DNA from 4 places in the Enterococcus sp. AZ128 genome. Region 3 is predicted to be linked to each of the others. Evidence: riboswitches for the same ligand, from Rfam matches in the RefSeq annotation. Region 3 holds a riboswitch; each other region holds the start of a gene.
The links. A riboswitch is a leader RNA that binds a small molecule or an ion and turns the genes downstream of it on or off. The one in region 3 is predicted to bind magnesium.
Positions count from the first base shown of each region.

Region 1 (7,422 bases), on a different contig from region 3:
TCGCGAAAAATCATCCAGCTGGCGGCGCGCTGTTTATCATTCGTTTTCCAAAGTGACGGATCTCTCACTTAGAAGTCACCGAGTTGAAAGGTGAAGCTTCTATTATATAGGTGAACCATGAGAAAGGGGGCTCATATAATGGAGCTGTTACGAATCGAACACCTCAGCAAAGTATATGGAAAAGGAGAAAATAAGGTCGTTGCGCTGAACGATGTGTCCTTGACGATTGAAAAAGGCGAATTTACGGCGATTATCGGTGCGTCTGGATCGGGAAAATCAACACTGCTGCATATGATTGGCGGAGTCGATATTCCTACTAGCGGAAAAGTATTTTTAGATGGTCAGGATGTGTATGCCCAGAACAATGAGAAACTTGCGATTTTTCGCCGACGTCAAGTTGGGTTGATCTATCAGTTTCATAACCTGATTCCTACATTGAATGTCGTGGAAAATATTACCTTACCGGTTTTGATGGATAAACGAAGGGTCAATCAGGAACGACTTAATGAATTATTGGCGCTCTTAGGGTTGGGCCAACGAAAGGATCATTTGCCGAATCAACTATCTGGCGGACAACAACAACGGGTTTCCGTTGGGCGGGCCTTGATGAATGCTCCTGCAGTTTTATTGGCAGATGAACCAACGGGAAGTTTAGACAGTAAAAATGGCCATGAAATTATCAATCTGTTAAAACTAAGCAATCGAAAATATGGGCAAACATTGATCGTCGTGACCCATGACGAGGAGATCGCGCTGCAAGCGGATCGAATCATTGGTATTTCTGATGGTTGTGTGACGCGTGATGAGAGGATGTTGCGCTCATGAACATCTTCAATAAAGTCACATTGCAAAATATGAGGAAAAACCGCACGCGCACAGTTGTAACGATCATTGGTGTGCTCTTGTCGAGTGCGATGATCACCGCCGTCGCTACGTTTGCTATCTCGCTTCAACAGTATATGGTGGCAGGTGCTGCGCAAAAGTATGGGGATTGGCATGTGGAAACTCTGGATACAACTGCCAAATTTGCCAAGAAACAGGAACAGAATAAGGCTGTCTTAAAGGCGACAACGTTTGAGGATATCGGTTATGGAAAACTTGAAGGCGGGAAAAATCCCAATAAACCGTATCTATTTGTCGCAGGTTTTAATCAACGAACCTTCGAAACCTTACCGATAAAAATGATTTCCGGCAGATTACCGAAAAATAGTCAGGAAGTAGTCATTCCTGCTCACATCGCGGCTAATGGCGGAGTGAAATATGCTGTCGGCGAGACACTGTCATTAGCTGTTGGTGAACGCTTGAAAGGAAACAATCGTCTTAACCAGCACATCGCGTATGATGGAACGAAGAAAAATCAAGAAAAGCTAACAGTCACCAGTGAAAAAAAGTATAAAATCGTTGGTATCTGTGAACGGCTGGGATTTGAAGAACAGAGTGCTCCGGGGTATACGTTGATTACTATTGCGGATAAAGCTGAGAAGTCAAAAAATCTCAGTGTTTTTGTTACGCTTAAAAATCCGCGAAAAGCGAGTGCTTATGCCAAAAGCGCGATAAAAAATCAGGAATATCGGCTTAATGATGAAGTCCTGCGGTTTACAGGAGCTTCAAATGATAAAATGTTCAATTTATTATTGTATTCAATTGGTACAATCTTGGTGGCATTGATCATGCTGGGCTCGATTTTTCTGATCTACAATTCGTTTACGATTTCCCTAAATGAACGGACTCGTCAATTCGGTATTCTTTCATCCGTGGGTGCGACACCAAAACAGCTGCGAAATTCTGTTTTATTTGAAGGTCTTTGTATCGGAGCAATCGGAATTCCTCTTGGGGTGATTTTTGGACTTGGCAGTATAAAGATCGTTATCGGACTTGTGGCTAAAAACTTTCGTAACGTTTTATACGCGAATGTTCCATTAGTCCTGTCCGTATCAACTCCGGTAATATTAACGGCAGCCTTGATTAGTTTGATCACGATTTTGATTTCTGCTTACCTACCTGCAAGAAAAGCGGCGAATACGCCAGTTATGGAAAGCATTCGCCAATCCAATGAAGTAAAGATTTCTGCAAAGGAGATTAAAACGACCAAATTTTCAGAACGTATCTATGGTTTGGAAGGTCTGTTGGCGCTGAAAAATTTTAAGCGCAACAGGAAACGTTATCGAACGATCATTTTATCGTTGGCGTTTAGTGTCGTTCTTTTCGTTTCGGCGCAAGCATTTGGGGACAGCTTGCAGCGGTCGGCTAAACAGATGGTGGTGGACTCGGATTACGACATTGTATTTTCTAGCTCGGAAATGCAAGAAAGCGAGCTTTTTCGTCTGTATGAGAAATTTCAAAAGGTAGAGGGGATTACCAACAGTTCGTATCAAGCGATGCTGCAATATACCAGCCAAGTGGAAAACAGAACCTTTTCCTCGCGGTATCTTGCTTTGAAAAATAGTGAACCAGCTCAAAAGACAAATTTGAAGTTAGATATCCAATTCATCGAGGACACAGAGTATTTGAAATTTATCCAAAGCCTGGATTTGCCGGTTAAAGAGTATACTGGGGAAAATGGGAAAATACTTGCTGTCGCAAAAGAGCGAATCGAAAAATCGGAAGGGAAAAATGAATTGATCGATCTCTTTGCGAAAGATACGATGAACCTAGTTATGATTCCAAAAATCTCAGGGCACGCCTCTTCAAATCAGCAGCTAAGGATTCCAGTCAAATTCGTTGATACATTTCCGCTGGATACCTTACCTCGCCAAGTTATAGAAAATCAATCCTATGTTTTTATGCTCGTCGCACCTTATCAAATGAAGGCAAAATTTGCACCAGTTGGGATCGATCAAGATCTAGGGTTAACGTTTCTATCGAAAAATGCTGGGCGTTCGACAGCAGAAATAAAGAAAATTATTCAAAAGGAGGGCGTTACGGTTCCCTATGAACTGTACAACGTCCATGAGATATTTGATCAAAATCGGAATACGATCTTCGTAGTGAATATCTTCAGTTATGTATTTGTGGCGATGATCTCTTTGATCGCGATTGCGAATGTCTTTAATACAATCTCTACCAATATCAAACTTCGACGGCGGGAGCTTGCGATGCTGCGCTCCGTTGGGATGACAAATAGAGATTTTAATAAAATGATGGTCTTTGAATGCATCTTTTATGGTTCGCGTTCGCTGCTGATAGGTATCCCAACAGCCGGGCTCATTTCGTGGTTGATCTACGTAGGAATGATAAAGGGCGGTGCGGAGATCGCCTATCATTTTCCTTGGGTCAGTCTCTTGATCAGTGTGCTGGGTGTATTTTTGATCGTATCGATCACCATGCTTTATGCAGTGGGAAAGATCAAGAAAGAAAATATCATTGAAGCCTTGCGCGATGATTTGGCCTGATTTAACGTAAGTGAGCTGTGACAAAAGTCTTGTCACAGCTCATTTTTACGATTAACTGGTGCTCCAGAGGTAGCTTCTACGGAAATAAGCCGAAATTTCTTGAATCTGACTATTTCTGTCACAGCCTCTTCATTTTATGAACGCATTCGTTGAATCATTTCTTTCGTAATTCGATCGACGATATTAATAATTGTTTTAGGTGAGCGTTCATTTCTTGGAATATCGATTTGATAAATTTTTGCTACACGCCCAGGGTTGGAATCCATTAAGACGACACGATCGGAGAGTTGAACGGCTTGTTGGACATCATGAGTGATCATGACGATTGATTTGGTTGCAATTTGATTGTTCAACCAGATTTCTAGTAAATCATTGGATAATTGGCTAGCTGTAATGATGTCTAGCGCTGAGAAGGGTTCATCTAATAGCAATAAACTGGGTTCAATCGCTAAGGCCCGAGCAAAGCCAACACGTTGTTTCATTCCGCCGGAGAGTTCTCTAGGGTAAGCTTTCTCAAAACCTGTTAAGCCGATCATTTCGATTAGATTGCTTACTCTTTTTTTTATTTGTTCACGAGAAAGTTCTGCACGATTTTCCAGACCAAAGCTGATATTTTTCTCCACAGTCAGCCAAGGAAAGAGGGCGAAATGTTGGAATACCATACTGATGTTGGCATCTGGTTCAGTGATTGTTTTATTTTCAAAAGTGATTTCTCCCTTGGTTGGTTGAAGGAGTCCGGCGATACTTCTTAACAGCGTTGATTTTCCTGTTCCAGATTGACCGATAATGCTTAAAAATTCATTGGTTTTTACTGTTAGGTCAATGTTTTCAAGTACCTTCAAATGCTCCCTATGACCTTCAATCTCAAACTCCTTACATACGGCTTTTACGTTTAATAATTCTGTATTTTCCATTTTATCTTTTTGTATAATCGAAGAATTCGATCACACTTCTCCTTTCGATTGTATGCTAATAATTGATAAACAATAAAATGCTGGGAATGTTAATAATGAAATTTTTCCTTTGCAGCTCTGTATAAGGGCTGCCAAATAAATGCAATGCATAGTCCTACCATGAAGCACATGGCTAGTGTTCCTAAAGCAGATTTGTCTTTTATACCGTCGTTCGCTGAAATATATTGTCCTAGTCCTGTGACATTGATTGATCGCTTGCCCCATTGAATACTTTCAGCAGCAATATCAGCATTCCAAGCGGCGCCGGCAGCATTGATAATCGCAGTAATTAGATAAGGCAGGATAGAGGGAATCAGATATTTGATCCACCAGTGCCATTTAGAAAGTTTGAACAGCTTCGTTACGTCCCGAATGTCGTCTGGAATTGCTAAGTAACCAGCGATTACATTAAAGAAGTAATACCATTGACAGCCAACCATAATCAGCGGCAGAATCCACCATTGCAGCTGGTTAAATCCCATACCGATAATAAGAACGATAAAGGGCGTATAAACATTCGAGGGAATCGATCCCAAAATTTGGCCGATAGGCTGAACAAAATTTAGACGGCGATTATCACTAGCTACCCAAATCGCTAACGGTGTAAAGATAACTCCAGCGATAATCATCGCTAGTGTGACCCGCAAGGTGGTATAGAGAGTTAATCTAGGAATCATGCTGAAATCTTGATGAGGCAAGAAATGATAGAGCTTGATCGAACAATTGATTACGATAAGCGCCAAACTGACATACCATAAGGTTTTGAAAAAATTGCGTAGCTTTGCGACCAGCCGATACAGACGATCCAATTTGAAGAAGTACCAAATTTTAGGTAAATCGTAGAGCCAAAAGCTGCTGAACCTCGCAAAAGCTTTTGAAAATTGCTTGGTCAATGTTGCGTTTTTCAACAGGTGATAAACGATCGATTTAGGCGGCGTCGTACTTTCAACGTCTGTCTCATATTTGAAGTAATATGTTGCCCGAACCAAGGGCTGAAATACCAAAAAATTCAGGATCACTACATTCAGCAATAAGGCTAGAACTGCCCATAGACAAGCCTTGAAATCAGCACGTTCCAACGCAATTTGAATATACGAACCGATTCCTGGTAAAAAAAGCGTTGTATCTTTGGGAAGAGCGACAGATGCCTGTTCACTAGCAACCAAAGCAAACCAAGCCGCTGTTTGAGAAATAATCACGTTCCAAAGCAATCCCGGAATGGCATAAACAAATTCAAGTCGCCAAAATTTTCCCCAGGGATTGTATTTGAATTGCTCTGTGACATTAGACAAATCAGAAGGAATAACCTCCATGATTTGATACAGGGTCAACATGATGTTCCACGCCTGACCAGTGAAAACCGCAAAGACGGCGACACATTCAGCACCCAGCACATTTTCTGGAAATAACCCCAACAGCCAGGCAGTCGTAAACGTTAAGAACCCTAATAATGGTACGGATTCAAGAAAATTGACCAATGGCAGGATGATCCTTCTAGCGGTCTTGTACTTTACCGCCAGAAGGCCGAAAACAAAGGAGAACAGGAAGGACCAAAGCATCCCGACAATCATTCGAAACATCGTTCGAATGGAAAAATAGCCAAGATTTGCGACAGATAAAAAGTCATTCTGCTTGTTTGCTGTCGCTAAGAACTCCTCCGAGGGTAAGGTGTGAAGCGGGCGATTCATTTTTATCAGAGAAAAGATAAGAATGAATGCAAAAAGGGCCAAAATGAACAGGAAGGTGATATTTCCGACGATTTTTGTGATCCGTTCATTTTGCTTAGATGATACGTTTAAAACTTTCAATGTAAAAAACCTCCTAAATAATCATATTAAGGAGGTCGCCGAATAAATGAACAAGTCTATAAGGAAATCACGTTAATTGAGCTTTGGCTTTCTGAGACGTAAGAAAGGGATCTTCTAGTTATCTTGGGAAAGCCTTAATTCGACAATCCCTGCTTTACTCGTTACTGTCTCTCGACATTTCCGAGCGATAACCTGTGTTCTTCAGAGTAACCTCACCTAATATGATTATATTTTATTGTGCAAACTCATCATACTCGTGAAAAGTGATAAATCAATTGTCACTCAGGCCGGCAATGAATAGATGAAAGGGAAGCAGCCTTATTAATAAAGCTTTTTAGCAGCTTTTCGCTCTTTTTAGAAATGCTTTCCAGATTATTAAGATGCGTAATCGTTCCTCCTGATTTAGCGATAGGAATCCAATAATAGTTAACCTCCGTTGAAGAATGATTGTTATTTAATGTTTTTACTTGCCTAAAAGACAGTCACAGGAGCAAGATTAGGTTAACCTAAAATTTGCAGCAGGGATGTGAAAAAAATGTCGATTGAGAAATTAGAGTATTTCTACATTATCGCTAAATACAACAGCCTCTCAAAAGCTTCGCAGGAGTTGTATATCGGAATCTCCTCTTTGAGCTCGGCTCTTAAAAGTCTTGAGACTGAGCTTGGCTATGATCTATTTACACGTCATGGGAAGAAGTTAGTTTTGAGTGAAGAAGGCGAAAAAATTCTGCCTTTTGTAAAACGAATCATAGAGGAGGCCAAAAAGATTCAATTCCCTCTTTATCAAATGATTGATCGTCCGTCCTTTAAAGTAGGGATCAGCGATTCTGTTTTGATATTTGAAGCAGGGGAGTGTGCGTGCAGCAATGACAGCTATACGATCAACTATGTCAATGCCGCCCCTTTAGAATTGTTGAATCAGCTGAAGCAAAAGGAAGTCGATTTAGTAATAACCAGCAGTGTGGTTGATGACCCGCAATTTGAACGGACCTCTCTGATTCGCTCAAAAATATTGCTCGCCGCTAATGAATCTTTAGCAGAGAATGAACTGAGGCAGGCAGCCGCTGAGGATCTGGAAAAAATTCCTTTTATTGTTTTGACTGATCACCTCGGTCATCAGCAATTGACGCGAAGAACGGCTGATTATTTTAACATTGACCCTGAATATCTTTATTGCCATGATAGTCTAGGAATTCATAAATGGTTGAATGAGAAAAAAGCGGTGTTTGTGATTCATGCCATTGAAAAGGAATTGTTGTCTAGTGAATC
Region 1 covers NZ_JBIORZ010000002.1:1,128,204-1,135,625, forward strand. Annotated here, with positions in the region: gene IGI38_RS17205 (sensor histidine kinase) at 1-56, shown strand, start outside; gene IGI38_RS17210 (ABC transporter ATP-binding protein) at 139-825, shown strand; gene IGI38_RS17215 (ABC transporter permease) at 822-3,392, shown strand; gene IGI38_RS17220 (ABC transporter ATP-binding protein) at 3,527-4,306, opposite strand; gene IGI38_RS17225 (ABC transporter permease subunit) at 4,396-6,033, opposite strand; M-box (ykoK) riboswitch at 6,215-6,384, opposite strand; gene IGI38_RS17230 (LysR family transcriptional regulator) at 6,689-7,422, shown strand, end outside.
Region 1: another riboswitch for magnesium. It lies ahead of IGI38_RS17225 (ABC transporter permease subunit); the one in region 3 lies ahead of IGI38_RS08715 (GNAT family N-acetyltransferase).

Region 2 (7,422 bases), on a different contig from region 3:
TTGCGTAATTTAAGAAACAAACCCGTTTTTAGTTTTTACGGTAGGTGGGGTGCCGGTATCTGTATTACCGGGTGTTCCTATATAGCTATTGCCGTTTAAGGAAGTGGATTCGTTGTCTTCTGATTCTTGATCCTGTACGGAGTAATCACTTTGATAGAGATATTGCCCGTTTGTATGAAAGGCAAATGTTTTCTTGTCCCGGTCGTCCTTTTTATCAATTCCGAGGCTCACCCGCAGTTCATGACTGACATATTGAATGCTATCTGGATAAAGTTCCACCATACTGCGTCCTTGATTACTGAAGGTTCGCCAATCAAAGGTGAGCTGTTGTTTCCCATAGCTGTTATAAGTCAACCCGTTTTTTATTAGATCTATCAGCTGGTCTGTTGTGATATCGGTTTGAATATTATTATCAAAAGAATCAATGATTCCTGTCAAATTTTTAACAGCCGTCTTTGATTTTAATTTTTTGCCGACGGATTGAATGATCTCCTGTTGACGAAAGCCCCTCATTATATCGTTATCACTATGGCGTTCACGAGCGTAGGAAAGTGCTTTTGTACCGTCAACATGCTGTTTTCCTTCATCGAAATGGATTGATCCGGGCCCATCTTTTGTAACGCCGTCAAAGGAATGTTGGACATTGATGTCGATTCCGTCAATTGCGTCAATGAACTTAATGAAGGACAGAAAATTAAATACACAGTAATGGTCTATCGGGATCTTCAATAATTTTTCCACCGTATTAACAGAAGCGGTTGGTCCATTAAAGGTGTAGGCCGCTTCGATTCGTTGATTGCCATGATAGCTTTTGGCAGCGATCGGAACAAAGCTGTCTCGCGGTAGGCTGCAAAAGGTGAGTTTTTTAGTTTTGTTGTTGACGGTAATGACCATCATCGCATCGGTTCTAGTTGTTCCTAGTTTTCTTTCGATAGTATTGTCGAGTCCCATGACTAAGAAGGATTCCGTATCACGTCCTTTTGTCGTTTGATATTCGTTTTTGATCGGATGGTAGCCATTGTCCAAGGTTTTTCTTAAGTGTTGGTTGACTAATAGGAAATAGGCGGAGACGGAGATGGTGCACATTAATATCGCGGCGAGACTAAGCAGAATAATTTTTTGCGATCGTTTCATGGTAAGACTTCCTCTCATTGTTACTAAATTTTTATCAACAAAAAGGATCGCCTTCTTATGCACAACAAGAAGGCGATCCTTTAATGTCCTCTCATCGTCTGAGTTTTGGCACTATACAACGTAAAGAACAATCTTAGCTATCTTTAGAAAAGCCTTAATTCGACAATTCCTGTTTTACACATTGGCATCTTTCGATGTTTCTGCGCAATAGCTTGTGTTTGTATAGAAGCCTCACCTAACAAGGTTATACTAGCTGTCAGCTGAGTATATAATAACGAGAACCAGATAATAAAAACAGTCGGATAGTTTTTCTTAATAATATATTTAAAAAAGAATAGATAGAATAAGCATTGTTAAATTAGGGAAAAGGCTTTACGATAAAATCGAAAAGGCGAATTCCTACCTTATAAAAAAACGATAACATTAATATTTCCAATGTTTAAATAACGAAATTACCCTATCTAGAAATTGAGGTGAAGCTAGGATCTGTTGAGAAGCATCGCTTGAGAACATATACGCTTCACATAACAGTTTATACTCATCAACGAATTATTTCAGGTTCTGTACATCTACATCAGGCCATTGCATAAAAATGGAGCTTGCGATATTTTAGGTATGCCTAAAAATCTGTATATAAATTTTGAAAGAGGGTATTTACTTGAATGATTCACAGATGAATAATAAAAACACGGCGCACAAGAAGCATCATTTAGTGGAATATGCAAATGGGCCGTCGCTTGAGGAAATCAATGGCACGATTGAAGTTCCGAAAGATATGGGATTTTTGAAAACATTATTTGCCTATTCTGGGCCAGGCGCTTTAGTCGCTGTGGGCTATATGGACCCTGGAAACTGGTCGACATCGATTACTGGAGGACAAAATTTTCAATACCTTTTGATGTCGATTATTCTCATTTCTAGTCTGATTGCGATGCTGCTGCAATACATGTCCGCAAAATTAGGCATTGTATCTCAAATGGACTTGGCACAGGCGATTCGAGCCAGAACCAGTAAATCATTGGGCATCGTCCTTTGGATTTTGACTGAGTTGGCAATCATGGCGACAGATATCGCAGAAGTTATCGGAGGGGCTATCGCACTGTACTTATTATTTCATATCCCGTTGTTCCTTGCCGTATTCATTACCGTTTTTGATGTCTTACTGCTGTTATTATTGACTAAAATCGGATTTAGAAAGATCGAAGCGATCGTTGTAGCGTTGATTGTCGTCATTTTTATCATTTTCGCCTATCAAGTCGCTCTGTCAAAACCGGAATGGCACGCTGTTTTTCAGGGATTAATTCCTAGCTCAGAAGCATTTTCTACCACTCATTCGGTCGCTGGACAAATACCCTTGACAGGAGCGTTGGGAATTATCGGGGCGACAGTTATGCCGCACAACCTTTATCTGCATTCTTCGATTGTTCAAAGTCGAAAAATCAATCATGAGGATCAAGAGGATATTGCACGTACATTGCGTTTTTCCAAATGGGACTCTAATATTCAATTGACAATGGCTTTTTTTGTCAATTCATTACTGTTGATTATGGGTGTTGCAGTTTTCAGGACCGGCAGTGTAGCAGATCCATCTTTTTTCGGGTTGTTTAAAGCACTGTCCGATCCGTCTGTAATGAATAATTCAATTTTGGCTCACGTAGCTAGTTCAGGTATTTTATCGATTCTTTTTGCTGTTGCACTGCTGGCTTCGGGACAAAATTCTACCATTACCGGCACACTCACCGGACAGATTATCATGGAGGGATTTGTTCATATGAGAGTTCCGATCTGGCTGCGGCGATTAGTTACTCGGCTGCTGTCTGTGATCCCTGTTTTGATTTGTGTCTTTTTGACTAGTGGGAAAAGCGAGGTACAGGAACATATCGCGATAAATAATCTAATGAATAACTCTCAAGTCTTTCTGGCCTTTGCCTTGCCATTTTCGATGCTTCCGTTGCTGATGTTTACAGATAGTCGGATCGAGATGGGGGAGCGGTTCAAAAATTCATGGCTGATAAAGCTATTAGGATGGGTCTCAGTAATCGGCTTGATTTTCCTGAATATGAAGGGCCTGCCAAATCAAATCGAAGGTTTTTTTGGGGACAATCCGACAAAGAATCAGCTTCATTTAGCGGATAATATTGCATTCGTAATCATTATTTTAGTTATCGTAGTGTTGATTTGGACCATTGTTGAGCTGTATAAAGGGGATAAAAGATACGCCCAACAACTGAAAGCGACTAGAGCTGAAGGGAAGAATAAAGATGAATTTTAAAAAAATAATGGTCGGCGTGGATGAGAGTCCAGATGCTTTGAAAGCATTTCGTTATGCGATTCAAGAGGCACGTCACGAAATGGCTGAATTGATTATTGTCTCCGTATTAGAAGAAAAGAATATTAATGTCTATCAGTCTTTGGACAGAAGCTATTGGGAAAAGGAAATGAATGAACTAAAAGAACGGTGTGAAAAATATAAAAAGGAAGCCCTTGAACATGGTGTGGTTCATGTAACTACGATAGTAAATGAAGGGAATCCGGGAGAGCTGATCGTGAATAAGTTTATTCCTTTAAATCAGCCAGATCTGCTGGTAATTGGAGCGAGATCTACAAGCAGAATAAGAGATTTTTTTGGGAGTCAGGCCGCTTATATGGCCAGGTATGCTAAAATTTCGACTATCATCATTAGATAATAAGAAAAGTAGGAAAGGTTCACTTGTTGCTAAAGACAAATGAACCTTTCCATTTTTCATTTATCGCGGATCAATTTCATTTAGGGCTTTCTCAGGCACCTGATCGCGCCGGACTTCCTCATAAGACTCGACATGTGTTCCCTTGCCAGTTAATTTTAAGTAGCGATTCGTTTTTAGTTGGGAGATACCGATGAACTGAATTTTACGAGTTTTCCCATCTTTATTAGCAGCAGTTTGCTGATAACTTGCTGTACCGTGTTCATTAACAGATTGTGGTTCCGTTGTTTTTACATAGAGTTCACTTTTTGGAACAAGAGGGTTGAGCTGATCTAGAATACCCGCCACCTCACTGGATGAATTTTTTGAATAGAGCATGGCTCCAAATAATAAAATAAAGACGCCAATAATTACTCCAAGTATTTTTTTAATCATTAGTCAAATGACCGTCCTTTCACATTTATAGATTCAGCTTATCAAGAAAATCGACACCGAAAATCGGGCGAGGGACCTATCTGGGTCTAACAAAACTGTCACAATGAGGTTCGGGATGTTGAAGTAATCATTGGTAGTGAGTATACTCTATATAGGAAAGAAAGCGCTTTTAAAAATTGGGATGTCGAGTCAATTCAACTGAGAGTGTTGCAGCGGGAACAACCTAGTATAGGAGGAAAATATGAAATTTTTTCTAGATACGGCGAATATTGAGGAGATCAAGCGAATCAATCTATTGGGCTTGGTAGATGGTGTAACAACAAATCCAACGATCATCGCAAAGGAAGGCAAAGATTTCGAATCGATTATCAAGGAAATCTGCGGGCTGGTTTCCGGACCAGTAAGTGCGGAGGTCACTTCTTTAGATAGTGAAGGAATGATTCGCGAGGCGAGAGAAATCAATCAATGGGCAGAGAATATCGTAGTCAAGATTCCTATGACAGAAGCCGGACTGCAGGCGGTTCATACGATTTCAAAAGAGGGGATCAAAACCAATGTGACATTGATTTTTTCAGCGGCACAGGGGTTGATGGCCGCTAAAGCTGGGGCGACATACGTCAGTCCGTTCTTAGGTCGTTTAGATGATATTGCTTCGGATGGTATTCAACTCGTGAGTGATCTACGAGAAATTTTTGATAGTTACGATTTTGATACGGAAATCATCGCAGCTAGTGTTCGTCATTTAGGACATGTGGAAGAGGCGGCTTTAGCAGGATCAGATATTGCTACGATCCCGGGCAATCTGTTTCCAAAATTGTGGAGCCATCCATTGACTACCAGCGGCATCGCTCAATTTGAAGCGGATTGGCAAGCATTTCAAGCAAAATAATAAAAAATCAGTGGGCACACCATCACGTATGCCCACTGATTTTTTTATTTTTTACGGTTTCGACGAATCATGACAAACGCGATAAGTGCTAAGATGATAACCCCAGCGACGGTTAACCAAGTTCTTCTTTCTTCACCGGTTTTTGGTAAAATACCCAAAATTTTGTCATTCGTATCCTCTTTGGCAGCGGCTTTGTTTTCGGCGCTATTAGTAGAAGATACGGCTTGTTCTGAAGTAGAGCCAGAAACAGATTCACTGGTTGTCGTACTTGGTGTTACACCGTTACGAATATCATCGTCTTCAGCATAGCGGCTGATCCAAGCGATGATTCCAGGGAAGAACGAATTGCCCGTTCCGATTATTTCTTCTTGGATCGGAGAAATGTATTTTAATACATTAATCAATTCTTCACGGCTCATATTGCGAACCGCCATAAATGAACTATCACTAGGATATAGAGCATTTAAATAGGCTTGCAAGCTATCGACATCGTCGATCATTTCAATCGCATTGCCATATCTGTTGGGATCAAAATTTAAGATATTTTCAATTTTGTCCCAAGAAAGACTTTTGTCTTTATACAAGGCTTGTAAAATTCTTGCATAACCACCAACATCAAGGCCCCAAATATCACTGCCCATTCGATTTGTTAATTTCATGGCGTTTAATAATTGTTGATCCGTATAACTATCTATCTCTTTTTGCGACATGATTGAACTTAGATCGCTTTCTTTCAAGGTTTTGCGTATTTGTTCAGGATCATTATCAGTTGTGACCTCTTCACTTGTTTGCTTAACACCAGTTTCTTTTTCAACCTTCTTGATGGTTTTTTCTTTGGCTTTCTCAATATCTTTTACTTCAACATTTTCTAGTTCACTTGAAGAGGTAGTGGATGCAGTTGAATCTTCAGTTGTTGCAGTGGTGCTGGATTCATCTGTCGTACTACTATCACTTTGGTTGTCTGAAGTTGTCTCTGTCGTTTGTTCTGTTGCTGCTGTAGAATCTTCCGAGGTATTTACAGTCTCAGTCTCAGCGTTCGCACTCAGGGGAAATAAAAATAATAGCGCGCATGTTAATAAAATCTTTTTCATCAAAAAATCACTCCTTAATCTTTCTGTAACACTAGTGTAACATAAGAAATATATCTGTAAAGAGAAAGTTGAAATTTTTTTATATTTATTCATCTGATCGTTGATTTTTACGCTAAGAAATTATTTTGCTGGTCGATATCCAGCTTTTTTTGCTTCATTGATTGTTTTGAACCAAGCTTTTGGATTGGTGGTTTTATCATAATATTTACTGCCAGGCAGGTGATAGATACCGCTTTTTGAGCCTTTGATCAATCCTTTACCGTTACTGTCGACATATTCTTCATTTGGCGAAGCCGTCGAAGAAGCAGTAGTATCCTGCTTGCTAGTTCCAATCGTGCTAGTCCCATCTGCATAATTCAAGGTTACACCATTTTGCACATTGAAGATGTATACGTTGAAATGAATGTCATCACTGCCGATCGATTGAGCCATCATATGAACACCCCGAGCTAACAATTCATCGTTACGAAAAACCGGAACGACGGAATAGCGAACATAATTCTTAGGGCTTTTTTCTAAGTAGTATTTGACATCCATCTCAAAACGCAGCATTTCGGGACTGTTTAATTGTCGAGTACCAGTGATCAAATTTTTCCAGTTGGCGTTTTCTCCGCTTAATTGATAACCGATCAGATGGGAGCGATTATATAAATATTGGCCATTAATTTTTTTGCTATGCCAGCCGGTGGGAGTAACACTGGAGATTTCTCCACGTTTTTCAGTGGGCATCAATTTTTTGTTTAATAAAGCTTCGGCACTGGTTGCACGATTTAGATGATCTAGATCGCCATAATTTTCCCAAGGCCCCTTTGTGGTGGAGAGTGTCTCTTTGGAAAACGTCGGATTATTTTGATTAATCTCGATTGTTTGGGTGCCTTCGTACTCAAGTTCAGCTAAGTCCTGCTGAGCAGAGACGACTTGAGATTGCGATGCAGCAGGTGTAGATTTCGTTGATTCTTGAAAATGATCTTTTACGCTGTACACAGCGAAACTAGCTGCCGCAATCACGATCGCAGCAACTAGCTTAGTTTTCTTTGACAAGGGATTTGCTCCTATTCTATTGGTATCTCAGGCCGGGTTATTCTGGCGCACCGATGATCTTGATGTATTCATCAGGATTCATGATCTCAAAATGTTTCGCAACTAACTGGTTGCGCTTATTGCGACGACCTTCAATATGGATCATATA
Region 2 covers NZ_JBIORZ010000002.1:1,135,897-1,143,318, forward strand. Annotated here, with positions in the region: gene IGI38_RS17235 (LCP family protein) at 10-1,134, opposite strand; M-box (ykoK) riboswitch at 1,216-1,384, opposite strand; gene IGI38_RS17240 (Nramp family divalent metal transporter) at 1,808-3,406, shown strand; gene IGI38_RS17245 (universal stress protein) at 3,396-3,821, shown strand; gene IGI38_RS17250 (YxeA family protein) at 3,882-4,253, opposite strand; gene fsa (fructose-6-phosphate aldolase) at 4,495-5,142, shown strand; gene IGI38_RS17260 (LPXTG cell wall anchor domain-containing protein) at 5,187-6,233, opposite strand; gene IGI38_RS17265 (DNA/RNA non-specific endonuclease) at 6,354-7,274, opposite strand; gene IGI38_RS17270 (hypothetical protein) at 7,312-7,422, opposite strand, start outside.
Region 2: another riboswitch for magnesium. It lies ahead of IGI38_RS17235 (LCP family protein); the one in region 3 lies ahead of IGI38_RS08715 (GNAT family N-acetyltransferase).

Region 3 (7,422 bases):
TTTGTTACTTTTCCTTTGAAATCAACGAAGGAAGAAATCGCAAGCATTTCTTCAATTGCACCCTTTGTAATCATTTGGGTTTTACCATATTGATCCTCTACAACAACGCTCATTCTACGGCGCTGAAAATCAAATGGGATCTCATCTACTTTTTTGTAACGAATCTTACTTGTATCTAACTCCTGTTCTGTTGAATCAATAATAGCCACATCAATCAGATTTTTCAGACCTGTTTGATAATAGCTGTTCAGGTACGCATGTTTCAGAACACGATGGTCTTCTTCTCCATCACAATCCAGATGGTACTCAAGAATAATCTTATCTTGCGTTAGCGTTCCCGTTTTATCTGTACACAAAACATCAATAGCACCAAAATTTTGGATCGCATTTAAGTTTTTAATGATCGTACCATTTTTAGCCATTCCTGTAGCACCTTTGACCAAATTCGTGGTAACGATCATCGGCAGCATTTCTGGAGTCAAACCTACTGCAACAGATAAGCCAAATAAGAATGCTTCCATCCAATCCCCTTTGGTAAAGCCATTGATTACGATAACCGTGGGAGCCATCAATGCCATAAACTTGATAAATAGAAATGATGTTTTGCGAATACCTAATTCAAAACTTGTTTGAATCGGTGCGGCAGACAAAGATTTAGCCACATCACCGAACAAAGTACTTCCTCCAGTTGCGATCACGACTCCTTCTGCACTCCCACTGATTACATTGCTTCCCATGAACACCAAATTATCATAACTTGTCTCAGATTCCTTTTGTCCATCTATCTTGTCAGCACATTTTTCAACAGGATAACTTTCACCTGTCAATGCCGATTGTGAAATAAATAAGTCCTTTGCAGAAATCAAACGAATATCCGCTGGAATCATATCTCCCGCCGAAAGTTTTACTAAATCTCCGCAAACAATCTCTTCCATAGGAATTTCTTTATATTGATTGTCTCTGCGAATTGCTGCGGTTACTTTTACGAGTGATTTCAATTTTTCAGCAGCTTTATTTGAGCGTACAGATTGTACCAGTGTCATCGTTCCGCTAACTAATACCATAACTAGAATAATGCTGCTACCGAAGAAATCTTTATCTCCCGGTTCTGGCAAAATTCCTTCTGTAATAAAAGAAATGATTCCCAAACCAATTAGCACCAAAGTAAACGGTGTGATAAATGCTTTTAAAACTTCCACAAAGAATGGTGTAGACTTCTTATGTGGAAGTTTATTTTCTCCAAATGTTTCTCTTGCCTCTTCAACCTGATCTGTAGATAACCCCAAAGATGAAGTCTTGAATGTCTCAAATAAGCTTCGTGTTGTCTTTTTAGCAAACAAACTGTAATTTGTTTTGATTGTTTTTTGTTTCATGTTCTTCTCCTTTTCCCCGAAAAAAATACGCCATAATCCTATTCCAATAAATAGATATAGAATGATGTCTTTTATCGTATTCATGAGTGTCTCCTCCTGCAAACGGGCTTATGGAGAAAGCGAGTGTTAAAAACAAATAGACAATAGTGTCCTCCTGTTTCCTTTTTTCTGCCACAAACCCGAAATTATTGAACTACTGTCATCCATTTGTTTTCATCTCCCTTTTTTCCACTCGTTCTAGTGGTGATTGAAGGTCCTTTTTGTAGACACGCATGATTAACTGACCTTCTACGTAATCATCCGTTATTGGCTGATATCCAAGCTTTTCATAAAATCCCCAGGCTTGATGTCTCCCTGTAAGAAATACAAAGTGAAAACCAAATCTTCTAGCGACCTGTTCCGCATAAATTAGTAGGTTCTTCCCTAACCCTTCTCCTTGATATAAAGAATCTACTGCTACCTGTTTAATCTGTACACATTTTTCAGAAATCGGGTGCAACAATAAAGTTCCTACTACACAACCTTCCTGCTTAACAATCAAATGGAGATCATTTCTCTCATCTCTCGGTGCTTTCAATAAAAATTGCTTTCCAGAACTTGCCTTCAGCTCTTTGTTTCTAAGTGTCAACGCTTCACAATACAGCGTGCTGTTCCACTTAGTTAATGTGAACACTGTTTTACCATGGTTGTTTCCTCCTTTTCTCTATTTTGAAAATAGCAATGATCGTTATGCAAAAAAAGACTTTCCGCTCAAAAAACTCAGCGAAAAGCCTTACCAAAAATTCATCCTAAATAGACAAAGTCGTATAGTCGATCTAATCGTTGAGTTTTGGCACTATACAACGTAAAGACAAACATCTTAGCTACCTTAAGAAAAGCCTTGTATTCGACAGTTCCTGTTCTACCCATTGGCGTCTCTCGACATTTTTGGGCAGTAGCCTATGTTTGTATAGGAGCCTCACCTAACAAATCATATTTTATTTTCGAACACAATATAACAAGTAATTAATCAACTGTCAAACAGTTTTTTGAAAATGATAGACACTTCATTAGGTCAATATGAAGATCAGCCGTAAATAAACCTTGATATATAAAGATTTTTAGATTAAAATTTATTTTCGAAAAATATTTTTTAAAACATGAAAATATTTTAGAAAACAATATCCCATCGATAGAATAACAACTGTATTTTTTAGCTGTACATCAAAAAAATAGAGCCATTAAGACTCTATTTTTTGTTAACCAAGACGAAGATTTTTAATAATTTCCTCTGCCGTTGCCAAATTCATTCGTTCTGCTTTTCTTAATTTTCTAGAAACTTGCGATATTTCACTAGTTGTCGCACCTGCCGTAATAGCCAATGAACGACTTTGCATCGCCATATGCCCTTTTTGGATTCCCTCCGTCACTAAAGCACGAACAGCTGCCAAATTTTGCGCTAACCCAACTGCCACGATGACTTCACCTAATTCAGCTGCCGAAGCAACATCTAATAACTTCAAGCTTAACTGTGCTTTTGGCAGAACCTTTGTCGCACCGCCTACTACACCGAGCTTCATTGGCAGAATCAATTTCCCAACGAGTTTTCCATCTCGAATAAACCAATCAGTCATCCCCTCATAGTGACCATTCCGAGCAGTATAAGCATGGCAAGCAGCTGCCACAGCACGTGTATCATTTCCTGTTGCTAAAACGACTGCATCAATTCCATTCATGATTCCTTTATTATGAGTAGCTGCACGATAAGGATCAATTTTACTATAATCGCTGGCTGAAACAATTTTTTCAGCTAGTTCCGTTGAAAGATGATCCAGAGAAATCTCACATTTTGCTTCGATCAACGATTGTGTCGCGTAGTTACTTAAAATGCTAAACAAAATATCCACTTCAGGCATCAATTGCCTTACTTCTTGTGCAACAGCCTCCAACATAGTGTTCAGTATATTGGCACCCATCGCGTCTTTAGTATCCACTTCTAAATCAATAGAGAGATAGCCTTCTTCGAAAGTACGTACTTCAATTGACTGCAGTCCGCCTCCACGTTGATAGATTGAAGGATAACTTCTCTTGGCTGCTATAAATAACGCCTGTTCATTTTCAGCAATCAGTTTCTTAATTACATCAAAATCAGAAACATTTCGTAATACGACTTGCCCCATCATGTTTTGACTGATCACTCGGGTATAAATGCCACCTGACTTTGCAATAATTTTTCCTGCATTACTGGCAGCTGCAATTACCGAAGGTTCCTCTGTCGCCATTGGAATGACTTTTTCTATCCCATTGATAACAAAATTTTGTGCTAGCCCCAAAGGTATTGAACATTCGCTGATTTGATTTTCAATCAAATTATTCGCTATCTTCTCTGGCAATACTGTTTCAGTTGCTAACTGAGCCGCTTCTTTAGCTGTTATTTTTTTTTCCTTGACCAACTTAGCTAAGCGTTCCGCCTGAGTCATTTGGTAGAATTTTTTTTTTGCGGTCTCTTGATCCTCCGATTTCGTGATCATCAAGGCTAATCCCAGACCACCACCGATACAAAGACTTGCTACTCCTCGCTGCTTGTCTTCTTGAATTAACTCTGAAATCAGTGTTGCAACGATCCGTGTACCACTAGCTCCAATAGGATGCCCTAAAGCAATCGCTCCACCATACGTATTGATCTTTTCATCTGGTATCTGTAACTCTTTTTGAACAGCTGCAGAAGCGGCTGCAAATGCTTCATTGATCTGGAATGTATCGATCTCATCAATTCTTCTGTTTACTTTCCTTAATAAATTATTAATAGCTGAAACAGGTGCCATCCCCATGATACTCGGATCGATCCCTACTTCACTATAGCCATTAATAACAGCTAAATAATCCAACCCATTCTCAATTGCGAATGACTTTGCTGCTAAAACTACCGCCGAAGCACCATCGTTCAAGGTTGAGGCATTAGCTGCAGTAACAACGCCATCTTCTTTGAAAGCTGGCTTAAGTGAGCTTATCTTTTCCAACGTTGAATCAGCACGAATCCCTTCGTCTTCCCACAGCGTACTGCCATCAGATAGAGCTACGGGCACTATTTCTGATTCAAATTTTCCATCTTTACTAGCTTTGGCCGCCTTCATTTGTGAATCATAGGCATACTGATCCTGCATCTCTCGAGTAATTTGATAGTCCTCAGCGACCTTTTCCGCTGTCAGTCCCATATGTTTTCCACTGAATGCATCCGTCAAGCCATCATAAATCATACTTGATTTTGGTTCTTTCCATTCTTGTGCATCATAATCAAAACTAGTTACTTTCGGCGCCTGAGACATATTTTCCGTACCGCCGGCAACAACAATCTGTGCATCACCTAATAAAATCTGCTGCATTCCGAAGATGATTGATTTCATCCCTGAGCCGCAAACTTCATTGATAGTTGTGGCTGGTACGCTATAAGGGACACCTGCTTTTACTGATGATTGGCGCGCCACATTTTGACCATTTCCCGCTTGCAGCACATTTCCCATAAATACTTGACCGACTTGATCTGGTGAAAGCTCCGCACGTTTGACCGCTTCTTTTACTGCGATTGCACCGAGCTCGACGGCTGAAACGGTTGCTAATTTGCCTTTATATCTGCCAATTGGTGTTCGTACAGCGCTTAAAATAACTACTTCTTCCAAGAGTGCACCTCCAATGTTTTCATTAAAAATCAGATGTAAGTATAGCATAGATAGTTTTATAATTTCTTAAGATTCAAACTGAACTAATTATGACCTTTCTATGATATATTTACCTTTGGAAGAAAAGGAGGAGCAATATGAATATAGGGATTGATAAAATCAGTTTTCACGTACCAAATTATTATCTTGATATGACGGACTTGGCAAATGCGCGTGAAACTGACCCCAACAAATTTCACATTGGTCTTGGACAAGATCAGATGGCAATTATTCCTGAGACACAAGACATCGTTACTTTAGGAGCAAGTGCTGCTGCAAAAATTCTTACAGATGAGGATAAAAAGGACATTGACATGGTAATCGTCGGCACAGAATCTAGTACCGACTTTTCAAAATCTGCGTCGGTAATTATTCATGGGCTGTTAGATATTCAACCTTTTGCTCGTTCATTTGAAATAAAACATGCATGCTATGGCGGCACTGCCGCTTTACAACAAGCTAATGACTATGTCACATTACATCCAGATCGTAAAGTTTTAGTTATCACAGCTGATATTGCAAAATATGGACTGAACACTGGCGGTGAACCAACACAAGGTTGCGGTGGAGTTGCCATGTTAGTAACTAAAAATCCGCATTTGCTAACATTTAATAACGATAGTGTCTTCTATTCAGAAGATGTTTACGATTTCTGGCGGCCAGCAGGACATGACTACCCGTTAGTGGACGGTCATATGTCAAATCAGATTTATATTGACTCATTCACTCGTATCTGGGAGCAAAATAAAAAAATCAATCAAACTGACAGCACTGATTATGCTGCCTTGACCTTCCATTTACCTTATACGAAAATGGGACGCAAAGCGCTTCGAGCAATCTTCTCGGAAATGTCAGAATCTGAGCAGCAACGACTTGAAGCTCGTTATGATGAAGCGGTTGTCTATAGCCGACAAGTCGGTAACCTGTATACTGGCTCTTTATATCTTGGATTGATGTCGTTGTTGGACAATGGTGATTTGTCAGCTGGTGATCGAATCGGATTATTTAGCTACGGCTCTGGGGCAGTCAGCGAATTCTTCTCTATGACTTTGATTGAGGATTATAAAAAATATTTGACTATCGAAGAGAATCAATCATTACTCGCAGGACGTCAGCAATTGACAATTAACGAATATGAAGAAATGTTTAACAAAAAAATGCCTACTGATGGTGAAACATACACTTTTTCTGATGAAACAGAATATGCAATCAATAAAATCAGTGGCGATATCCGCTATTACAATAAGTAAACGTCGAAAAAGCCAGCTTAGCAGCTGGCTTTTTTAGGCAAAAAAAAATCTAGCAGGTCTAATGGCTAAGTGTTTTTTCTTCATTCCAGGTTTCTGGAATATTTACACCCTTTTCTAGGTCTTAAACGGTTTTGTGGTTGAATTTCGTTTAAGCCTCACCATTAAGTGGAGAAATGGTTCCTCTGTCTACATTTCTCTTCCCCGCTAGATTAGAACTACTTGGTAAGGAGACTTCAAATCCCTGCTTCCTTTCTGCCTTTTCGGCACTCACTTTGAAATGAACACTGCCTCCGTTCATTTCCGTTGTACAATTTAACAACATTAGGGACCTACCCCTTACACTTATATTTATACCACATTTCACGGTATTTTGCAAACGTTTACAATATTTCTGATCGTTCTTTTTCGTGTTATAATTTTGAAGATAGACCGAAATACTAAATACAATTATCATTTTCTCAGGAGGAACTAGAGTATGAATATCTTATATATATCGATCTCAGGAAATACAAAGGCGTTTGTTAAACGTCTAGAATCTTACGCTGAAGAACAACACGAAATTAATTCAGAGAATCCATTGATTGTAGCAAAAGAAATATCTGAGAATAGTCCCTTTGATACGGAGTCATCGGACTTCTTTACATTCGTTCCAACTTACTTGGAAGGAGGAAACGGTGTTGATAATGGGGATACAGAAATCTTAACCGAAGTTATGCGGGAATATTTAGAATATGAAAACAATTACAAAAAATGTTTAGGTGTTATCGGAAGCGGTAATAAAAATTTCAACTACCAATACTGTCTAACCGCAAAACAATATAGTGAAGCTTTTGATATCCCCTTCTTAGCAGATTATGAATTGAGAGGAACAGCAGCCGATTGCCAGCGCGTCTATCAAATTTTAAAGGATAGAGCATCAAATTAATCATTTACTAATTATTCTATTGACTTTTTCTCATGTTAGGGGCATTCTTTTAAAATAGGAAATTCTATGAGAGAGGCGTGTTAGAAGTGAGAAAAGTTGCAATTATCGGTGTAGGACATGTTGGAAGTACGACAGCTTACACTTTGATTTCAAAAAACATAGTAGATGAGTTAGTACTT
Region 3 covers NZ_JBIORZ010000001.1:1,768,848-1,776,269, forward strand. Annotated here, with positions in the region: gene mgtA (magnesium-translocating P-type ATPase) at 1-1,373, opposite strand, end outside; gene IGI38_RS08715 (GNAT family N-acetyltransferase) at 1,573-2,046, opposite strand; M-box (ykoK) riboswitch at 2,181-2,350, opposite strand; gene IGI38_RS08720 (hydroxymethylglutaryl-CoA reductase, degradative) at 2,612-5,029, opposite strand; gene IGI38_RS08725 (hydroxymethylglutaryl-CoA synthase) at 5,167-6,318, shown strand; gene IGI38_RS08730 (hypothetical protein) at 6,467-6,640, opposite strand; gene nrdI (class Ib ribonucleoside-diphosphate reductase assembly flavoprotein NrdI) at 6,794-7,243, shown strand; gene IGI38_RS08740 (lactate/malate family dehydrogenase) at 7,330-7,422, shown strand, end outside.

Region 4 (7,422 bases), 370 kb from region 3:
TTGGCGAAGATCGTGTTAACAAAATCCTGTCTGTAAGTCCAGATGAAAACAAAGGCAAAGATCGGGAAGAAGCGGTCAAAGCGGAGATTGAAGACAATGACAATGCGAATTTAAGTATTACCAAGACCATGAACCGATTAGGGACCGTGGTCTTTTTGGTGTTATTCAATATTGGGATTTCCTTCTTTGTTTTCCTCCTGACAGGGATTATGTTGTTTTCGCAAATTCTCTTCATTATCTTTGCGATGTTTCTTCCTATCAGTTTCTTATTGTCCATGTTGCCGACTTATGAGAGTTTGGGGAAAAAGGCGATTATTCGCTTATTCAATACGATTATGATGCGAGCAGGAGTTACCTTAGTCATTACGACTGCATTTAGTATCTCAACGATGTTTTTCAATATCTCAGCCACTTATCCTTTCTTCATGGTAGCTTTTCTACAAATTGTGACTTTCGCCGGTATCTATTTCAAATTGGGTGACATTATGAGTATGTTCAACCTCCAGAGTAATGACAGTCAGTCAATGGGCAGACGGGTTATGCGAAAACCGCAAATGTTGATGAACCGTAAATTGCGGCAACTTAATCGAAATGTGGGCCGGACTTTGGCTTTTGGTGGTGGTGCAGCAGTCGGAAATAAGTTGGCAAAGGAACAATCAAAATCCAAATTTAGGCCATCAGGTTCTTCTCTACGAAAGGATTCACGATTACCTAACGATCACGAGGTACCATCTGACTTGAATAAAGAAAAGCCAATCTCAAATAATAAGAAGCAATCCCGAATGAATTTGGCCGGAAGAAAAATCGGCAAGGTTTTGGATACCCAAGCTTTGATGAAAGATAAGGCAAAACAAGTAAAAGATCAAGTACGGAATACGCCAACGAATTTGAAATACAACCTCCATAAAGGGATCGAAAAAACGAAAAAAACACCAGAAGAATTCAAGCGCGGACTTGTCCAAGAAAAAGCAAATCGAGCGGAGTTGCGAGAAAAACAACGACAACGTAGAGATGAAAAAATGGCTGAAAAGCGCAAAGTATTGAATGAAGCAGGAAATCGTCATGGGAAAAGAAGGACAAATGTTCCAATAAAAACAGATCTCCAACCTCAAAAAGATAGGAAGACGAAAAAAGAAGCCCCAAAGCGGATTGTGAGAGCAAATCCGAATCCCGAAATCAAAAGAAAACTAACTAGTCAAGAAATCATTTCAAAAGGGAAAAGCCAATCATCAAGTAAAAAAAATTCTTTCCAACAAGTGAAACAGAGGTCCACTCTGCCAAAGCGGACCAATCAAAAAGTACAAAAAAGACTGAATCATCGTCCAAAATCAAGGTTAGGTGAGAAAAAATGAACTTGAAGAAATTGGGTATCATTTCGTTAACTTTCCTGACCATCACCTTTATGGGCATCTTGATGTGTGTGGGTTTGTTGTTTGGTGAAGACAGTGAAGGGAGTGGTAGTTCTGAAACTTCTCCTGGAGGTAGTAGTGTCTCAGAAGAAGTCTTAAAGCACCGCTCAATGGTGGAAAAGTATGCCAAAGAATCAGGCATTACAGAGTATGTCCCGATTCTTTTGGCGATTATTCAAGTGGAATCTGGGGGCACAATGGAAGATGTCATGCAAAGTTCTGAGTCAGCCGGTTTACCACCGAATTCATTAAGTATTGAGGCATCCATTAAACAAGGGTGTCTCTATTTTGCGTCCTTGGTTAAGCGTTCCAAAGAATTAGGTTGTGATCAAGCTAGTATTATTCAGGCCTATAACTATGGTGGCGGGTATTTAGACTATGTCGCGAAAAACGAGAAGAAGCATAGTTTTACTTTAGCTGAATCATTTTCAAAGGAAAAATCAGGCGGTCAAAAAGTTGATTATCCCAATCCAATCGCAATTAAGGAAAATGGGGGTTGGCGCTATAACTATGGCAATATGTTTTATTGCTTATTAGTGAAGCAGTACCTAACCACGAGACAGTTTGATGATAAAACAGTCCAAGGGATTTTTGACGAGGCTTTTAAGTATGAAGGAACGGCCTATGTATTTGGTGGTTCAAGCCCCACAACGGGATTTGATTGTAGTGGCTTGACCCAATGGTGTTATGCCAAAGTTGGTTTGAAACTTCCTCGGGTGGCCCAGGATCAATATGATGCCATGACTCATATTGATCTAAAAGATGCCAAACCGGGTGATTTGATTTTCTTTCATTCGACTTATGATGCCGGTACTTATGTGACCCATGTGGGAATTTACGCAGGTGAGAATCGCATGTTTCATGCAGGAGATCCAGTGGGATGGACGAATCTAACGGAAAACTATTGGCAGCAGCATCTTATCGGTGCTGGACGGTACAAATAAGAGAGAAGAGGAAAAATAATGAAGATAAAAATTGAACGGAATCAAAAGGAAAAGAGCCCAAAAAGGAAAAAAGAACGAGTCGTATCCGTGGGTAAGCATCGAAAAATGGTGCTTGCCCTTTGGCTTTTATTGTCTTGTAGCCTTGCTTTTGGCGTTTATAAAAATTTCACCGCCATTGATCAACATACAACTCATGAAAAAGTGGTTATAAAAGAGAAGGTAGTGAATACTTCTGGCGTTGAAAGTTTTACAGAGGATTTTGCGAAAGAATATTTTTCATGGAAAAATAACAAAGAAGCAATTGAAAAGAGAATGAGTAATCTCGAACAGTACCTTACAGAAAATGGTCTCGCTTTAAGCCAAGATATGGTTCGAGCAGATATTCCCACGAGTTCCGAAGTTCAATCTGTAAAAATTCTAGATGTTGAAAAACTCTCGGAAGAATTTGTCGTCTCGTTTTTAGTGGAGCAAAAGATTATGGAGGGAAAAAAGGCACAACCGATTTCTTCTGCATATCGAGTGATAGTCTTTGAAGATGAAAAAGGAAATCATATTGTAACGAACCTGCCTACCATGATTGCAAAACCAGAAAAGGCACAATATGAAGAAAAACAAGTAGAAAGCGATTCAGAAATTGATGCCAAAGCAACGGAGGAAATCACTGAGTTTTTGGAAACATTTTTTAAATTATATCCATCAGCTTCTGAAAAAGAATTGGAGTATTATGTTGAAAATAATGTGATTCAACCGATTAATACAAATCTTCAATTTGTAGAAATAACTAATCCTATTTATTTTGAAACAAAGAATTCGGTTCGAGTAAAAGTCATAGTGAAATATCTCGATGATGTTGAAAAGGTGACTCATGATTTTCAATATAACTTATTGTTATCTAAAGGAGAAAACTGGAAGATTACCAATTGCGAATAACGTTCTAAGATGAGTTCAAAAAGTATATAGGTAACCAATTATTGTAAACTTGTACAATATGTCGTAGTTGAGACATAATAAAGAAGTAGTGGTACTAACTATTTCGATAAAGTCCTTGAAAAATGAAAACGACAATATTTTAAAAAATTTATCAATTTTATGATGAAGGAGTCGAAACCAATAAACGTGTTGTGGCTGTCCTTATGCGTGGAATGAATTTATGCGCAAAAGGATTTCATCGACGCAAATCTTTTTATGGTAGAGTAAAAGCAATTGAAGAAATAGTAAAAGAAAATTTATTGAATCGACAATTTGAACAGAGCCAAATCGATGCTGTTTGGGTGACAGATATTACTTACATTCCTTGTAATCACTGTCGTCTCTATTTGTCCACCATATAGCAACTCGTAATCCACGTTGCTATATGGTGGATTCAAACATGAAAAAAGAAATTGTCATCCATCCATTACAAATTTATAAAGGAGAATTGCCTACGGTAATTTATTCCGGTAGAGGTAGCCAATACCGGTCTCTTGGCTATCAAGAGCTGTTGACCGACCACCACATCACACATTCAATGAGCCAACCTGGGACTCATATTAACGATGCCGGTAATCGAATGATCAATCAAACGAGAATTAATCGAACCCAACAAGCATAAAAGTAAAATAGAGATGAAGGTGTTGATTCAAGATTATTTAGAGGACTACTATCCAAATAAAAGAATCCATACAAAATTTATGATGACTCCTCGACAATTTGAGGCGAAGAAAATAAGTAATCTAACCGACTGTTAACTAAACTGTTGTAGGTCCCTACAAGTCTAAAACTATTTGTTGACAGAGCTAATTCATTTTGTTACTATTTCCATGAAAATAAAATATGATTTGTTAGGTGAGGCTCCTATGCAAACATAGGCTACTGCCCAAAAATGTCGAGAGACGCCAATGGGTAGAACAGGGATTGTCGAATACAAGGCTTTTCTTAAGGTAGCTAAGATGTTTGTCTTTACGTTGTATAGTGCCAAAACTCAACGATTAGATCGACGTCTTATTTTGTCATGTGATTTGATGATTTTAGAACGGTTTTTCGCGGAGTTTTTGTGCGAAAAACCGTTTTTTTATTTAACATATTCATTTTTATTTTTAATAATCTAGAGAGGAAGTGATGCTATGGATTTTTAATTATGTTGTTTATGAGTGTATTGGCAGGTGGATTGATTGGAATTGAACGTCAATGGCGAAAAAAACTAGCTGGAGTACGTACGATGGTTTTAGTTTCACTGGGGGCAACAATTTTTGTTTCTTTGTCTTCGACATTTACGACAGATACTAGCCCAACAAGAATAGCAGCACAAGTAGTTAGTGGGATAGGTTTTTTGGCAGGGGGAATCATTTTACGGGATGGTTTTAGCGTTACAGGTTTAAATACTGCTGCGACACTTTGGTGTACAGCTGCAGTAGGAGTAATGATTGGTGCGGGATCGATTAAAGAAGGTTTCTTGGCAGCAATTGTGATCACTTTTGTTAACATTGTGATACGTTTTATTTCTCATCGATTTGATCAAATTGCGGAAGTATATCGACCTGATACTATAGATAACGTGCAAAATTCCTTTTTGATCATTACAGGTAAAAATTCGTCCGAAGTTTCGCTAAGAACAGAAACTATCGCTCAATTAGATCGGTATTATTTATCATTCTGTCATTTTGTATGTCAAGACCTTGCCGGAGATATGGTTCAACTACAAGTTGAGCTTGAACCCGCTTCAAATATGGATCTGGCAATGAAGGAAATCATTGCTCATTTATCGAGAAACAAAGAGGTACTTGAAGTTTATCAGCTAATAAAGGAGGAAGAAACGTGGTAAAACAGTGTTTACTATAGTTAGATGGGATAGTCGAACTTATCGGGAAGCGATTATTCTGCGAAACGAGTTATTGAGAGCTAGCGCGGGGCAACCCTATTTGACAGCCTCGCCTATTAGTGAGATAAACGACATTCACTTGGTAATCAAGCGGGATGGCGTGACAGTAGGTACTTTACTAATGCATCCCTGTTCTTCAAACTGCATTCAAATAAAGCAAGTGGCTATTCATCCAGATTATCAAGGAAGAAGTCTGGGGAAAAAATTGATTGTGTATGCTGAGCAGGTAGCTAGAAATTTTAACTTTTCCATCATTTTTTTAACTGGAAGAAAGCAAGCTTGGGGATTTTATGAAAAAATGGGGTATTGTGATTTAATGGATGATTATTATGAAAATGGGTTGACATTAAAGGTATTTAAAAAAGAATTAGTATACTTTTCGAAAAAAAAGGAGATGAAAACAAATGGATGACAGTAGTTCGAGGCAGTTGGGTTTGCAGAAAAAGATTGAACTAAAAACAAATCAATTATTATTGTCTATTTGTTTTTAGTTCCTGAACTCTCCAAACCCTAGCAAGGAGGAAGTTTTATGAAGACGCTAGGAAATATCATTCTATACCTAATGATTGGGATAGGATTATGGCGAATTTTTTTTGGAGAGAAGGAAAGAAGAGTGGAAACTAGAAAAAATGGAAATCATGAAGTAAATTATGGTTTAATAGCACGAAAAACAATTGAAAATCTTTTTGATACATTTCAAACATCAAAAAAAGGACTGTCTGAGGGGCAAGCAATCAGAGCAAGAAATGAATATGGGGATAATAAGATTTCATATGGAAAGAAAACACCCTTTTTCATTGAAATGGTAAAAGCCTATATCACTCCCTTTACGTTAGTTCTGATTGGATTGGGGATTACTTCTTTTATTACAGATGTTGTTATTGTAGCACCGGAAGATCGGGATTTTTTTGGTAGTAGTATTATTTTCGCAATGGTTTTGATTAGCGGAACAATGACTTTAATTCAATCTGTACGATCAAATCAAGCGGCGGAAAAACTAAAATCGCTTGTAAAAGTAACTGCAACCGTAAAACGGAAGAACAAGTATGATGAAATTCCTATGGAAGAAATTGTCTGTGGAGATATTGTAAAATTATCGGCTGGGGATATGATTCCGGCTGATATCCGACTCATTACGACTAAGGATTTGTTTATTTCACAATCCGCACTAACAGGAGAAAGTTACCCAGTAGAAAAAAGATCAGATATCATTGTTACACAACATAATTCAGAAACTAGTTACGAGAATATGGTGTATATGGGTAGTAATGTTATTAGCGGAAGTGCCGAAGGTGTGGTAATTGGAACTGGCAATCGTACTCTATTTGGAAATGTTGCGGGATCATTATCAAGTAAGCCGATTCAAACAAGTTTCGAAACGGGCATTCGAAAAACTTCTTTTCTCTTTATCAAGTTTATGGCTTTGATGGCTCCAACAGTTATAGTCATCAACGGATTTACTAAAGGGGATTGGATGGAAGCTTTTCTATTTGGTTTATCTGTAGCGGTTGGTTTAACGCCTGAAATGTTGCCTATGATTGTAACAACCAATTTGGTTAAAGGAGCGACAGCTATGGCGAAGAAAGGAACGGTTATAAAAAATCTCAATTCGATTCAAAATTTCGGTGCTATTGATGTGTTGTGTACCGACAAAACAGGAACACTGACACAAGATAAGATCATTTTGGAGTATCATTTGGACTTATCTGGTGAAGAAGACGACCGTGTATTACGCCATGCTTATTTAAACAGTTATTATCAAACAGGATTAAAAAACTTATTGGACGTTGCTATTATTGATGCGGCAAAAGAAGAATTGGATACGAAAGAAATACATTACAAAAAGGTTGATGAGATTCCTTTTGATTTTGAACGTAGACGTATGAGTGTGGTAGTAGAAGACACTAGTGGAAAAACCCAAATGATCACTAAGGGTGCAATTGAAGAAATGTTGACCATCTCAAGTTTTGTAGATTTTAGAGGCGACGTTACAGAATTGACTGATGAGGTCAGACAAGAAATATTGAAAAAGGTAAGCGAATTAAATGAAGATGGTTTACGAGTGATTGGTGTTGCACAAAAAACAAATCCTAGCGTTGTAGGAGAGTTTTCAGTAGCAGACGAATCTGAGATGGTCTTAATTGGCTATTTAGCCTTTTTAGATCCTCCAAAAGAAACAACTAAACAAGCTCTAGAGACTTTAAAAACGCAT
Region 4 covers NZ_JBIORZ010000001.1:1,401,636-1,409,057, reverse strand. Annotated here, with positions in the region: gene IGI38_RS06890 (CD3337/EF1877 family mobilome membrane protein) at 1-1,352, shown strand, start outside; gene IGI38_RS06885 (bifunctional lytic transglycosylase/C40 family peptidase) at 1,349-2,353, shown strand; gene IGI38_RS06880 (conjugal transfer protein) at 2,372-3,283, shown strand; gene IGI38_RS06875 (hypothetical protein) at 3,708-3,944, shown strand; gene IGI38_RS06870 (hypothetical protein) at 3,958-4,080, shown strand; M-box (ykoK) riboswitch at 4,163-4,332, shown strand; gene IGI38_RS06865 (MgtC/SapB family protein) at 4,470-5,153, shown strand; gene IGI38_RS06860 (GNAT family N-acetyltransferase) at 5,158-5,622, shown strand; gene mgtA (magnesium-translocating P-type ATPase) at 5,740-7,422, shown strand, end outside.
Region 4: another riboswitch for magnesium. It lies ahead of IGI38_RS06865 (MgtC/SapB family protein); the one in region 3 lies ahead of IGI38_RS08715 (GNAT family N-acetyltransferase).